DNA from 3 places in the Alteromonas sp. ISO5 genome. Region 1 is predicted to be linked to each of the others. Evidence: predicted binding sites of a transcription regulator. Region 1 holds the regulator's gene; each other region holds the start of a gene.
What was found. The regulator sigma-54, encoded in region 1, starts transcription at its own class of promoters, with help from an activator protein. The targets are predictions, from matches to a motif close to GTTGGCACGNNNNTNGNNT.

Region 1 (4,411 bases):
TGTGGTAAAAGGTGAAACCATCGTTTACGACATGGAAAAAGAACAACTTAAAGCCACCGGTGACGGCAGCGGCAGTGAGGATGGCCGGGTGCGCACCGTATTTAGTCTGGAAGACATTGAAGCCGTGCGCGACGAAAGCAAGGCCCGTGACAACACGGGCGACCAACAGGATAATGAAAACGAATGACCACCCTAACCGCCACCCACTTAGCTAAGTCGTATAAGTCCCGGCAGGTAGTAAGGGATGTCAGTGTTGAGGTGTCTGCCGGCCAGATAGTTGGCCTGCTGGGCCCCAATGGCGCCGGCAAAACTACCACGTTTTACATGATTGTGGGCCTGGTGGCGCTGGATAAAGGCGATATTCGCATCGACGAGATGGATCTGACCCGTCAGCCCATGCACGAACGTGCCCGCAATGGGATTGGGTATTTACCCCAGGAAGCCTCTATTTTCAGAAAGTTAACGGTTTTTGACAATATCATGGCAATATTGCAAACACGCAAGGACCTTTCGTCTGCCGAACAGCAAAATGAAGCGGATGCCCTACTTGATGAATTCAATATCAACCATATACGTAATAGTACAGGGATGAGTTTGTCGGGAGGAGAACGGCGTCGGGTAGAAATTGCCCGGGCGTTGGCAGCCAATCCGAAATTTATTTTGCTCGATGAACCCTTTGCGGGAGTTGATCCAATTTCGGTTAATGATATAAAGAAGATCATACAACATCTTCGTGACCGTGGAATTGGTATTCTGATTACTGACCACAACGTACGGGAAACCCTTGACGTCTGTGAAAAAGCCTACATTGTCAGTCAGGGTGAATTAATCGCCCAAGGCACTGCGGAACAGGTTTTGAGTAATCAAAAGGTCAAGGATGTATACCTGGGTGAGCAATTCAGGCTATAGTTAGATACATAAAGACAACATGTTTTGTCCCCATCAATAACAAGCAAGGCGTTAAGAACAGAAGTAGATGAAACCATCTTTACAGCTCAAATTTAGTCAACAACTTACTATGACGCCACAATTGCAGCAGGCGATTAAACTGCTGCAACTTTCTACCCTGGATTTACAACAGGAAATCCAGGAAGCACTCGATTCGAATCCGTTACTGGAAGTTGATGACACCAGCGACAACGATACTATAGAGAAAAGCAAGCTTGATGCTGAAGCCGATGCCGCCGCAACGGCCAGTACCGAGACCAGCATGGACACCAACGAGGCGCTCGAGAAAAACGAACTGCCCGATGAACTCCCTATCGACAGCACCTGGGATGAATATTACTCAGCATCATCGGCGCCTGCGCCTGGCCCGGCTTCAAATGACGATGACCAGGTTTTTCAGGGTGAAACTACCGACAACATCCAGGACCACCTGCTCTGGCAAATGCGCCTGACGCCCTTCAGTGATGTAGACCGCGCAATCGCCATTGCGATTATCGACTCAATTGACGAATCAGGCTATTTAACGGTAACAGTTGAAGATATCCTGCAGAGCGTCAATACTGAAGATATGGAAGAGCCGGTTGAAGCCGACGAAATTGAATGCGTACTAAAGCGGATTCAAATGTTTGACCCCATTGGCTCAGGTTCACGTACCCCTCAGGAGTGTCTACTGGTCCAGTTAAAACAGTTTGCTCCCGACACGCCATGGCTCAAGGAAGCAAAGATCCTTATCGAAGACTATGCCGACCTGCTGGGCAGCAAGGACTATCGCACCTTAATGCGTAAGTCACGCCTGAAGGAAGACGATTTGCGAGAAGCGATGCGCTTATTGCAAACCCTTAATCCGCGTCCAGGTAGTGCGCTAATTACCCAGGAACCTGAGTACGTTATTCCTGACGTATCGGTCACCAAGAAAAAAGGTCGTTGGGTGGTTGAACTTAACCCGGACAGTCTGCCAAAACTGAGCGTAAATCAACAATACGCTGCCATGAGCCGCCAGGCCCGTAACAGTTCAGATTCCCAGTTTATTCGCTCGCACATGCAAGAAGCCAAGTGGTTCATTAAGAGTCTGGAGTCGCGTAACGAAACCTTGCTCAAGGTAGCTAACTGCATTGTGCAGCAGCAAATGGGTTTTTTCGAACACGGCCCGGAAATGATGAAGCCTATGGTCCTCAATGACGTAGCCGAGATGGTCGATATGCATGAATCCACCATTTCGCGGGTTACTACCCAAAAGTACATGCACACCCCTCGCGGTATTTTTGAGTTGAAATACTTCTTCTCCAGCCACGTAGCCACTGAGTCTGGCGGAGAATGTTCATCCACTGCCATCCGCGCTCTGATCAAAAAACTGGTTGCCGCCGAGAAGCCCAGTAAACCACTAAGCGACAGCAAAATTGCTCAATTGTTGGCCGATCAAGGTATTAAAGTTGCCCGGCGAACAATAGCAAAATACCGGGAATCCTTGTCGATTCCACCGTCTAACCAACGCAAGAGCCTTATTTAGGCCGAAATATAAGGAAGACGAACTATGCAAATAAATCTTACAGGTCATCACATCGAGATAACCGATTCTTTGCGTAATTATGTTGATACCAAGTTTACTAAACTGGAGCGCCACTTTGATCACATATCCAATGTGCATGTGATCCTCAACGTGGAAAAGCTTACTCAAAAAGCCGAAGCCACGATGCATTTAAGTGGAGCGGAAGTATTTGCCTCGTCAGAAAATCAGGATATGTATGCTGCGATAGACAGTATGATCGACAAACTCGATCGCCAGGTAATAAAGCATAAGGAAAAGCTCAAAAAGCACTAGGCCCAATTTAACCTTATGAATATTCAAGCCTTAGTTAGCCTGGATCGCACTGAATGTGCGGTCCAGTGCAACAGTAAAAAACGAATTTTAGAAATCATCAGTGATATTGCTGCCGAAACCAACGCCGAAATTCAAAAAGAAGACGCCCTCAATGCCCTGCTCAGCCGGGAAAAAATGGGTAGCACCGGCATTGGTAATGGCATAGCCTTGCCCCATGGCAGACTGGCTAACCTTTCCAAAGTAACAGCTGTGGTAGTAACAACCACCCCGGCTATTGCCTTTGACGCCATTGATGATAAACCGGTGGATATCTTTTTTGCCATTTTGGTGCCAGAAAACCAAACCGAAGGGCATCTGCAAACGCTCGCAACTATCGCCGGTAAGTTAAGCCAGAAAAGCATTGTAAAAACGATCCGTAACGCCGAATCGAAGGAACAGGTTATCGCCGCACTATGCGACCAGGCTGAACAATAGTCCGGCAGGGAGTCTGACACAACCATGAAACTCATTATTATCAGCGGGCGCTCCGGCTCCGGCAAATCCGTTGCGCTAAGGGCCCTGGAAGATTTAGGCTACTACTGCGTTGATAACATTCCGGTAAACTTGCTCCCAACGCTCACCCATACCGTAGTCGACGAATACGATCAGGTAGCCGTGAGTATCGACGTGCGTAACCTGCCAAAGGATCCCGATGAATTAGTCGAGATTCTCGACTATCTGCCCTCATCCTGGTCGATGACCATTGTCTATCTGGATGCCAGTGATGACATGCTGGTGAAGCGCTTTAGTGAAACCCGCCGCCTGCACCCGCTGGCCAAACTGAATAAATCCCTGGCTGATGCAATACAGGCAGAAAAAGAACTCCTCGCGCCCATCACCGAGCGGGCTGACCTCTATATTGATACCGACCGCTTATCCATTCATCAGTTGGCGGAGCTTATCCGCGAGCGTATTCTGGGTAAAAAGAGTTCCAGGCTGGTGCTGGTATTTGAATCTTTCGGCTTTAAGCATGGTATTCCCAAAGATGCCGATTACGTGTTTGATGTTCGTTTTCTCCCCAACCCGCACTGGGAGCCGGATCTTAAGCACCTTACCGGCCTGGATTCACCGGTAGAAGCTTTTCTGGGTTCACAGCCCATTGTGACTAAATTTATCTGGCAAATTCAAAACCTGCTGGATACCTGGATGCCGCATCTGGAGCGAAATAATCGCAGCTATGTCACCATTGCCATTGGTTGTACCGGTGGCCAGCATCGTTCCGTATTTGTCGCGCAGTCACTGGCCAAAATATACGGCGATAAACACCCTGATGTGCAAATTCGTCACCGGGAGTTAAACCGATAATGCGCGTAGAAAAAACCCTTACCATTGTTAACAAGCTTGGCCTGCATGCACGGGCCGCTACTCAGTTAGTGCAACTGGCCAATCAGTTTGATGCCGAAATCACCCTAAAAAAAGGCGATAAAGAAGCCAATGCCAACAGCGTGCTGGGCTTAATGCTGATGGAAAGTCATCAGGGTGAACAGGTTGATGTGATCAGCGAAGGCCCGGATGCCGAAGCCGCCATGGCGGCGGTGGAAAATTTGATTGTCGGACGCTTTAACGAAGATGAGTAGCACAAACAGATAACCACTGTGAAGTGGT
Region 2 (4,411 bases), 1.9 Mb from region 1:
TTAATGCAGTAAACGGCCCTTTTGGCGTAGGAAAATCAATGCCTACCTGACTGAGTTCTAAATATCTGCTTTGCATAATTTAATTCCTCGAATGTGTTAGCCGCTTAGCGCAGCACTGCGTTTTTGTCCCAACTCACCAGACGCTGTACAGACAGCATCAGACGGTCCAGCAGGAAACCAATTAAACCAATGGTGATCACCGCTACCATGATGCGCGCCAGCGACTCTGAGCTGCCATTCTGGAATTCATCCCAGACAAACTTACCCAGGCCGGGATTCTGTGCGAGCATTTCAGCCGCTATCAGTACCATCCAGCCAATGCCCAGCGACAATCGCAGGCCGGTGAAAATCATTGGAATTGACGCTGGCAAAACGATTTTCTGTACATGACTCAGAGGCTTTAAGCGCAGCACCTTACTGACGTTCACCAGATCCGAATCGATGTTAGAAACGCCTACCGCAGTATTAATTAGCGTGGGCCATAAGCAGCACAGCGAAACCGTGAAAGCGGAGGTGATAAACGATTTGGAAAACATCGGGTCGTCGCTCACATACACCGCACTCACCACCATGGTGACCAGCGGTAACCAGGCCAGTGGCGACACCGGTTTAAAGATCTGGATCAGCGGGTTCATGGCCGAGTACGCTGATTTACTCAGACCACACAAAATCCCCACCGGCACCGCCACGATGCTGGCAATAAAAAAGCCCACCATTACGGTGTATAAACTGGTCCAGATTTGATCGAAGAACGTTGGCGCGCCGGTGAAATCACGGATTTTAGGCACGTAGGTGGGATCTTTTGCTACCCGTGCAGCGTTGCGTTCTTCCTGGCGGACATAGAAAGCTTCTGCTTTCTCACGTTGGGCGCTGTGTTCATCGATTAACGTAAAGGTTTGTTCCCATACCTGTGCCGGACCAGGAAACTGTCCCAGCGACGTATCGATGTTTTTGGCTACCACATTCCAAATCGCGAGGAATAATAATATGCCAACAACAGGCATCAATAATTTGGGTACGGTGGACATAATATTCCCTAACACATTTTTACCGCGGATCTGGCCAATATGGCTGACAACTGGTACCGATTTACTCATCGTCTTTACCTTTTATCATCGAGGGTCCGAGAGACACGGTTATAAAACCGTGTCGCCTTTCAGACCAATTGAGAATTGCTCTAAATATTCATTGGGCTTGCTGCCATCAAACGTCACGTTGTCGATAAACTCAGTTTGTGGCTGCTTAAAGCCGGTTTCACTATCGAAATCAGGGAAGTCTTTAGCATCAGCAACGCCTTCATCAATAAGCGCTTGTGCCGCGACAGCATAGATATCAGGACGATACACACTCTTAGCCGTTTGCATATACCAGTCATCAGACTTAGGCTCAGCAATCTGACCCCAGCGGCGCATTTGGGTTAAGTACCAGATCGCATCACTGTAGTACGGATAGGTGGCGTTATGACGAAAGAACACGTTGAAATCAGGCACCTCTCGCTTATCGCCTTTTTCATATTCAAAAGTGCCGGTCATACTGTTGGCAATAACGTCGGCATCGGCACCGACATAGCTGCTCTTGGCAAGAATTTTTACCGCTTCCGGGCGGTTAGCGTTGTTGTTAGCATCTAACCACATGGCCGCGCGGATCATCGCTTTGACCACACGGATATGCGTATTGGGGTTTTCTTCCGCCCATTTTTTGCTGACACCGAAGACTTTTTCCGGGTTGTTTTTCCAAATCTCATAGTCGGTAATCACCGGTACCCCGATACCTTTAAATACCGCTTGCTGGTTCCACGGCTCACCTACGCAGTAACCATAAATGGTACCGGCTTCCATGGTCGCTGGCATTTGCGGTGGTGGCGTAACCGATAGCAGCGCCTGGGCGTCGATTTGGCCAGACGTATCGCCTTTGTGCGGCGCATAGTAACCAGGGTGAATACCGCCGGCGGCTAACCAGTAACGCAGTTCATAGTTATGGGTGGAAACCGGAAACACCATGCCCATTTTAAAAGGCTTACCCGCTTGTTTGTAGCTCTCGACAACCGGCTTTAAATACTCGGCTTTGATCGGGTGGACCGGCTTGCCATTTTCAACCGGAATGTGCTTTTCCATTTCAGCCCAGACATCGTTGGAAACGGTGATCCCGTTACCGTTTAAGTCCATGCTGAAAGCGGTAATAATATGTGACTGGGTTCCAAAACCAATAGTAGCGCCTAAAGGCTGGCCAGCCAGCATGTGTGCACCGTCCAGTTGTCCGTCGATAACACGATCAAGAAGCACTTTCCAGTTAGCCTGGGCTTCCAACGTGACATACAGCCCTTCATCTTCGAAATAGCCTTTTTCATAAGCTATGGCCAATGGCGCCATATCGGTAAGCTTGATAAAGCCAAACTTCAGCTCTTCTTTTTCTGGCCAGCCAATATCCTCAGCAGACACGGTAGTCACTGAGGCAGTAAATAATGACGCAACCAGTGTCAGCGAACCTGCCACCTGCTTGAACTTATGTTTTACAGTCTTGTGTAACATGTACTTTCCTTAAGCCAAAAAAAAACCCACCCGTTCGAAATGACAGCGTCATTGTGAACGGGTGGGCTTCGTTGCCGTGTACCTCGCCTCATAAGAAGACCGCAAGGTATCAATAAATTGTTTAGGTTTAGCGCATACTCGTATTGCTAAAAAGAGTTATTCATATTTAGTGCCAACATTAAATAACATTAATTTTCAAAAACTTATAAGAATGGGTTATTTGTCGTTGAAATTCAGCGACTCATCGTAGTGCATTTTGTGCACTGTCAGTGCTCACTGTGAAAAGGTAATGCCTGCTTATAGCGCATTTGCCATAGCGCTGATGCCCGCTGTAGGGCCTCTTGCTGACTTAATTTTTCCAGTAACATCAGATACACCGCCAGCGAAGCAATTACCGCCTGACGGGCATAACCATGCTCCAGATCACCGCGCCACACGGCTAACAGGGTCGCGACCGAGAAATCACGCTCTTTCATTGCCCAGCCCTCGGCCTCAGGCAACACAACCTTTTCGGTTTTACCCTCGCATGTGTAATAAAGGTCTGTGGCACGGTCCCGGTTAACTTCGGGATCACCACCGTCACCGCGAAACACCAGGGAGTGCTGCGAGCTAAAGGTTTCATTAACCTGCGCATGCCGCTCATCCAAATGGGTATGGTAAACCCCCTGTACCGCAAACGGTGCACCACTAGGGTTTAACAGCCTCGCCAGGGTATTGGCGCAGGACCGCAAACCAAATAATTCACGCAGTTTAATGATGCGATCAAGCTCAGGTAAGGCAATGCCTAAATCCAGATAACAGGCATTCAGGGTGTCCATAGTCTGCGCGGCGTGTTGCACCGACGTTGCCAGTGGCAGCCCTAACTCCGCCAGGGCATGGCTGGCATAAAAACGTTTTGAACCGGGCTCGGAGGCACCATGCAGGCACACCCGGTAACCGGTGCGAGCAAGTAACGCCACGCTCAGCAAATACCAGGGTAATTGACGGCGCTTGCCAGCATAACAACCAATATCCACACTGGCTTGCATTGCGCTTAATGCGGCGGGTAATTTTCTGCGACAAGCAGCAATAAAGCCGCACAACTCTTCTACAGATTCCTCCTGCATGCGCAGCAGCATTAAAAAAGCGCCGGCTTGTTCCGGCGCAATAGACTGGTTGAGTAATTGAGAAAAGGCATCGAAGGCTTCAGATTGCGTAAGATGCCGGGCGCCCCGCTGGCCTTTGCCGAGGACTTTGATGTATTCGCTAAATGGCGCGTTGCTCATAGGTATGATGTAACAAATCGGCGGTGATGGGCTGACGGGCAGAAACCACATGACCTATCACGACGAGCGCCGGTCCTTCGATTTCCGCGTCGACCACGCGTTGATAAATATCGCTGACGGAACCAACGATAACCTGTTGATGATTACAACACGCGTTCTCAATCACTGCAACGGGTAAAGTGCCCTCGACACCCGCTTCATCCAAACGCCGGGCGAGCAAAGCCAAGCGTTTTAGCCCCATATAAACAACCGTTGTTTCACGCGCACTGCTCTGAGCAATGGCCCGCCAGTCTGCCTCTTTGGCCGGCTCCTTAAACTGCGCGGTCATAAATCGCACAGACTGCGCAAAGCGGCGGTCGGTTAACGGAATACCGGTGTAAGCAGAGGCTCCGGACGCTGCGGTAATACCGGGCACAATGGCGAACGGTATGCCCGCCTGATGCAGCGCATCGGTTTCTTCACTGGTGCGGGCAAAAATCGCCGGATCGCCGCCCTTTAAGCGCACTATCCGCTTGCCCTGTAGCCCAAGCTCGACCAGTCGCTGACAAATTTGTTCCTGAGGCACACTGTGCTTACCGCAACGTTTTCCCACAAATTCACGAGCGACATGTCGCGGGA
Region 3 (4,411 bases), 1.9 Mb from region 1:
CATCAGGAAAATGGTAGGGCAGGTTACGCAAATACAACCATTGCCCGGCAAAGTTATCGGTTAGCGCATTGGCTTTGTCTGACGCCAGCATGCGTTCTAGCTGTTGTCTGAGGATCTGAGGTTCTCTTAATTTTCCGGCCGTAGCGAGTACTGTGAGTTCTTTATCCGGCAGACTGCTCCACAAAAATAAGGCCAGTCTGGCGGCGAACTCCATATCACTGATGCGGTAAATACTGCCTGGCGTCACATGGGCCGGAGGAGTTTCCTGCAGGTATAAAAATTGGGGTGACACCAGCAGAGCCTGCAGAGTGGTGGCAATGCTGGCGCGAAAGTTTACATCCTCCCGGGCGCGCTGAAAAATGGCCAGTAATGGCTGGATATCCGCGTCGGTAACCGGGCGGCGATATGCTTCTGCGGATAATTTACTGATGATCTGCCTGGCACAATTCAGTTCCGACGCTGAAGAAGACTTAGAGCCGGGCAGGCAACTAAAAATTTTACGGGTACTGGCGGTTTCAGAAGACGCAGGAGTACTACCTGAGTTAAATGGCCCTATGACTTCTATTTCCAGCACGTCACGCAAAAATGTAGCTTGTGAAAAGCGTGCTGACATGTGGTATGAGAGGACTTTGGTGGAATGACGGCGAGCACCATCGATAATAAAATCCAGATCCAGTTCGGTTGGTTTTCTGTCCGGTAATACTACGTAGTCTGTGCCTTTACGAATGGTCGGCACATGCTCACTGAGGGCCAGATTTTTACGAAACGCCATGCCAATCTGATGACTGCCGGCACTCAGTTCCAGCGTATGGCTATAACGATGAATATCCAGACGGTCTACTTCGTTGTTGGTATTGGCATTTAAATACCCGGCTATTTCGTAACGGCCACTCACCGGTGCATAGAAATCGAAACTACCGCCGCCTCTGGAGTCTAGCGGAAGGTTATCATTCATGCGTAAATCAAATGCAGGAACGCCACTATTTTTTACCGGGCCGTCCTTGGGGACTACGTAGCTCTCTTTTCCGGCTGACTCGCCAGCAGTACCGGTAGCCAGCCTGCTTAGTTTGCCAGCGACGAATAGGTAGCGTTCAAGCAGTGTGGTGGAAACACCCAGTACATCGGCGTTGTTATCGAAACCATAGCCAGAATCATCACCGGGCAGTGAGTCGGCAATATCCACATTCAGCGCCAGCAGATCGCGCACAGATCTGGCATATTCATCGCGGTTTAATCGCCTGATAGTTGCTCTCCCCGGATTAGGATTCGCGGTACTGTAATCATCCAGCGAACCTTCCAGCCAGTCCAGAAAGGCTGTTTTTTCCTGTGTGGTTAGTTGTTTTTTATCGGCTGGAGGCATATCGCCCATGGCGACCGATTTTAGAATGCCTTCCCAGAGCTTTTGATTTTTGCCTTTGGTTAAATCGCTCACATGAATATCAGCGACAGACCAGTTGCCGGCAAACTCATAATCGTTGTGGCAGGTTTCGCATCGGTCGTCGATGATATCGGCAGCCAGATCACGGGTAAATACCTGCGCCTGGGAAAAGGAATAAGGACTCAATCCCAGAGCGAATAACCAGCAAGTCAGAAAAAGGCCGGAACGCCGTAAGGGAAAGCTCAGCTTTGGGGAGATATTAAGGACCATTTGCACTCTCTTTGCGCAACTGCAGTGCTAACAGTGCGTTTCACGAATAAGTCAGTGGAAGAAGCACTTTGCATGCCAAATCTCTTGCTAATCAGAAGGTTATCACAGTGGGATGTTATCAGTTTGTGTGTGCTGAAAGGGAGAGCGGCGGCAATGAGCGGTTCGTCTTCCCTAACTATCTGATACTTAGTTTAAAACAATCAGATACCGATAACGTATTCGTATTACGCAGCCATTGTCATTCTGATAACCGGTAACAACAAGCAAAAGACCTATGCACCTTATAGATCAGTTGATTGCGGGCATGACTGCCGTTAAAGCGATAACCAATGGCAGGTAACTTATCCCGGTTGGCCTGGTGAGCAGGGCAGGGGCGCGCGACCTTTGCTGCCAATGACTATGCGAATACCGCGGCAAAATTTGGGACGAGCAGGGTCGCTTGATCATAGTGAACTGTCAGACAGTGGTGGCACTTAATTTAGCGTTAGAGAGTCTTTATTACTGAAAATTGCTTTATTGATAAAGCGGGTTAGCTTGTAATTAAACTAAAATAGATTAACTTACGTTAAAAAGGGGGCTCAGCGTCTCGTGAGGTAAGGTCAATTAAGGAATTAAAGCGAATAATGATCGCAGTAGCTAACCTCTCAAAACAATATCCGAACGCGACTTCGCCCATTATCGATAAACTCTCGTTAGAAGTGGCCGCTGGCCAATCGGTGAGTATTCAGGGGGCATCCGGTTGCGGGAAATCTACCTTACTGGCGCTATTGGCTGGCTTTGAAAGGGCCGACAGTGGCTCGATAGTGATTGCCGGGCATCCTTTCGAGAGTCTTTCTCAGGAGGCGGCCGATAAATTTCGTATGCATCATCTTGGCGTTATCTTTCAACAGTTCAATTTGCTCGATTGTTTCGATGTGTGGGATAACATCGCCTTTACGGCTCGTTTAAAAGGTAATTACGAGGCCTCTCGGCAGCAAACCTTATTGAATAATCTGGGACTGGCGGAACGGCATAACGCACCGGTCAGTATGCTTTCCGGAGGTGAGCAGCAAAGGGTTGCTATAGCTCGCGCCCTTAATCACCTGCCTGATGTGGTGCTTGCTGATGAACCTACAGGAAACCTTGATGAACAAACCAGCGAGGTAGTGAGCCAATTGCTGTTTAATTACTGTCAGGAGCAGGGCGCGTCGTTAGTGGTAGTAACCCATAGTGGCGATGTTGCCAGACGCGCACAAACGCAGTACCGGTTGCATCAGGGCCGGTTGATACAAGTGTGATTTAACAGGCCATGCGAATCCTTACCCTGGCACTGCAAACTCAACTGGCTACTTATCGGCAAAGGTTTTGGGAGCCCTTGTTGATCATCGTGGCGATCTTTATTGCCAGTGCCGGCCTGACTGCAGTTACACTGATCAACGCCGGGGCGTCCTCTCAGCTTAAACAGTTTTCTGTGGGTGATGTGCCCGTTAATTTTCATATCGTTCCGCGCAGCGAAAACAGACCGCTTAAACGCTCGGACTATGCCGATCTTCGCCGCCAGGGGCTGGACTTTTTAGTGGCTTATACTCAAACCGCTAATGGGCAGTTAGCGGTTGATACGGTTACGCTGTTTAATCTGTTACCTTCCCCCAATCGCACTTCGTCGCAGCAAAACAGCTTTGCACAACAGGCGGTGTTGAGCGGTATTAAGGATATCAATCAGTTTTACCGCGAAGAAATCACTCTACAAACCCATCCGCTAAGCGGTCTGCTGGTTGTGGGTGAGCTGTCGCCCGAGCAGTATAAGCTGCTGGAGGCATCCCTTCCTTCACACCTGCAATTAACCCCCTTTGTGTTTACTTCATCCGCCAACAACCTGAGTGACAGTTTCAGCCTCAATCTGTGGGCCATGGGTGCATTGATGGTGCTGGTTAGCATTTTTATTGTGTTCAATGCCTTTAACCTTCTGGTGGCCGCGCGCACGCCGGTGCTGGTGAAGTTACGTCAGCTGGGAGTGGGTCAGGCTGTATTGTTACGGGTTCTGCAACTGGAAATGTTGATTCTGGCCCTGGCTGGCGCGGTTTGTGGCGTGATTGCTGGGGCATGGTTAGTTAGCGTTATTACACCGGTGCTCAGTAATATTTACCGGTTGTTGCTGGATGGTCAGTTTAGTGGTAGTCAGTTTTCTGCTGCACGTTTGATATTGCTGGCCGTGGTGTTTTGCGCCGTCGCGGTGTTGGTAATGGGCCTGCTTATTAAACAGCGTCTGGCACATAGTCTGGCCCGTCGCAGTTATCTAACCGCCGCTTTTAACGTTCGGTTTAAATCAGGCTACACGCTGTGGTTAGTGGTGGGTTTAGTGATAGTCGCGCTGGGGGCATTGTTGTTAGCCAGCCAGTTACAGGCACTTTTATACATTGGTTTGGTGTTGATTGCTGGTTGCACTACGGTGGTGTTGCTAATGCCGCAGTTAATGAGCCTGGTAGCGCGGCGGGTAAGTACAACAAAGCCGCTGCTGCACTGGAGTATGCACAATGCGGTGAGTCTGTCACAACGCACCAGGCTGGCGGCCTGTGCATTTTTTATTGCCCTGGCGGCCAATATCGGCATGAATGTGATGGTCGACAGTTTTCGACAGGCCACTGAGCAGTGGCTTGAGCAACGCCTGTTTGCGCCGTTTTATCTCTACACGGATTTTGCAGGTGATCTGTCGGCCGAGGAGGGCGCGCCAGTGCCGTTGCTAGCCCGGTATGGTAAAGACGTTCATGTTACCGGGCAAACTAT

Region 2: a site for sigma-54 is predicted at 2,687-2,705, ahead of AC2T0J_RS21240 (CmpA/NrtA family ABC transporter substrate-binding protein). Genes of this name have one in related genera too.
Region 3: a site for sigma-54 is predicted at 1,710-1,728, ahead of AC2T0J_RS21320 (DUF1592 domain-containing protein). Genes of this name have one in related genera too.

What each region holds. Positions count from the first base shown of each region.
Region 1 is NZ_CM176572.1:2,824,098-2,828,508, reverse strand. Features, by position in the region: gene lptA (lipopolysaccharide transport periplasmic protein LptA) at 1-187, shown strand, start outside; gene lptB (LPS export ABC transporter ATP-binding protein) at 184-909, shown strand; gene AC2T0J_RS12670 (RNA polymerase factor sigma-54) at 977-2,455, shown strand; gene hpf (ribosome hibernation promoting factor) at 2,480-2,767, shown strand; gene ptsN (PTS IIA-like nitrogen regulatory protein PtsN) at 2,783-3,241, shown strand; gene rapZ (RNase adapter RapZ) at 3,266-4,111, shown strand; gene AC2T0J_RS12650 (HPr family phosphocarrier protein) at 4,111-4,383, shown strand.
Region 2 is NZ_CM176572.1:4,688,695-4,693,105, forward strand. Features, by position in the region: gene AC2T0J_RS21230 (ABC transporter ATP-binding protein) at 1-76, opposite strand, end outside; gene AC2T0J_RS21235 (ABC transporter permease) at 105-1,028, opposite strand; gene AC2T0J_RS21240 (CmpA/NrtA family ABC transporter substrate-binding protein) at 1,137-2,528, opposite strand; gene AC2T0J_RS21245 (glycosyl transferase family protein) at 2,795-3,793, opposite strand; gene cobA (uroporphyrinogen-III C-methyltransferase) at 3,774-4,411, opposite strand, start outside.
Region 3 is NZ_CM176572.1:4,707,137-4,711,547, reverse strand. Features, by position in the region: gene AC2T0J_RS21320 (DUF1592 domain-containing protein) at 1-1,648, opposite strand, end outside; gene AC2T0J_RS21315 (ABC transporter ATP-binding protein) at 2,272-2,925, shown strand; gene AC2T0J_RS21310 (FtsX-like permease family protein) at 2,937-4,411, shown strand, end outside.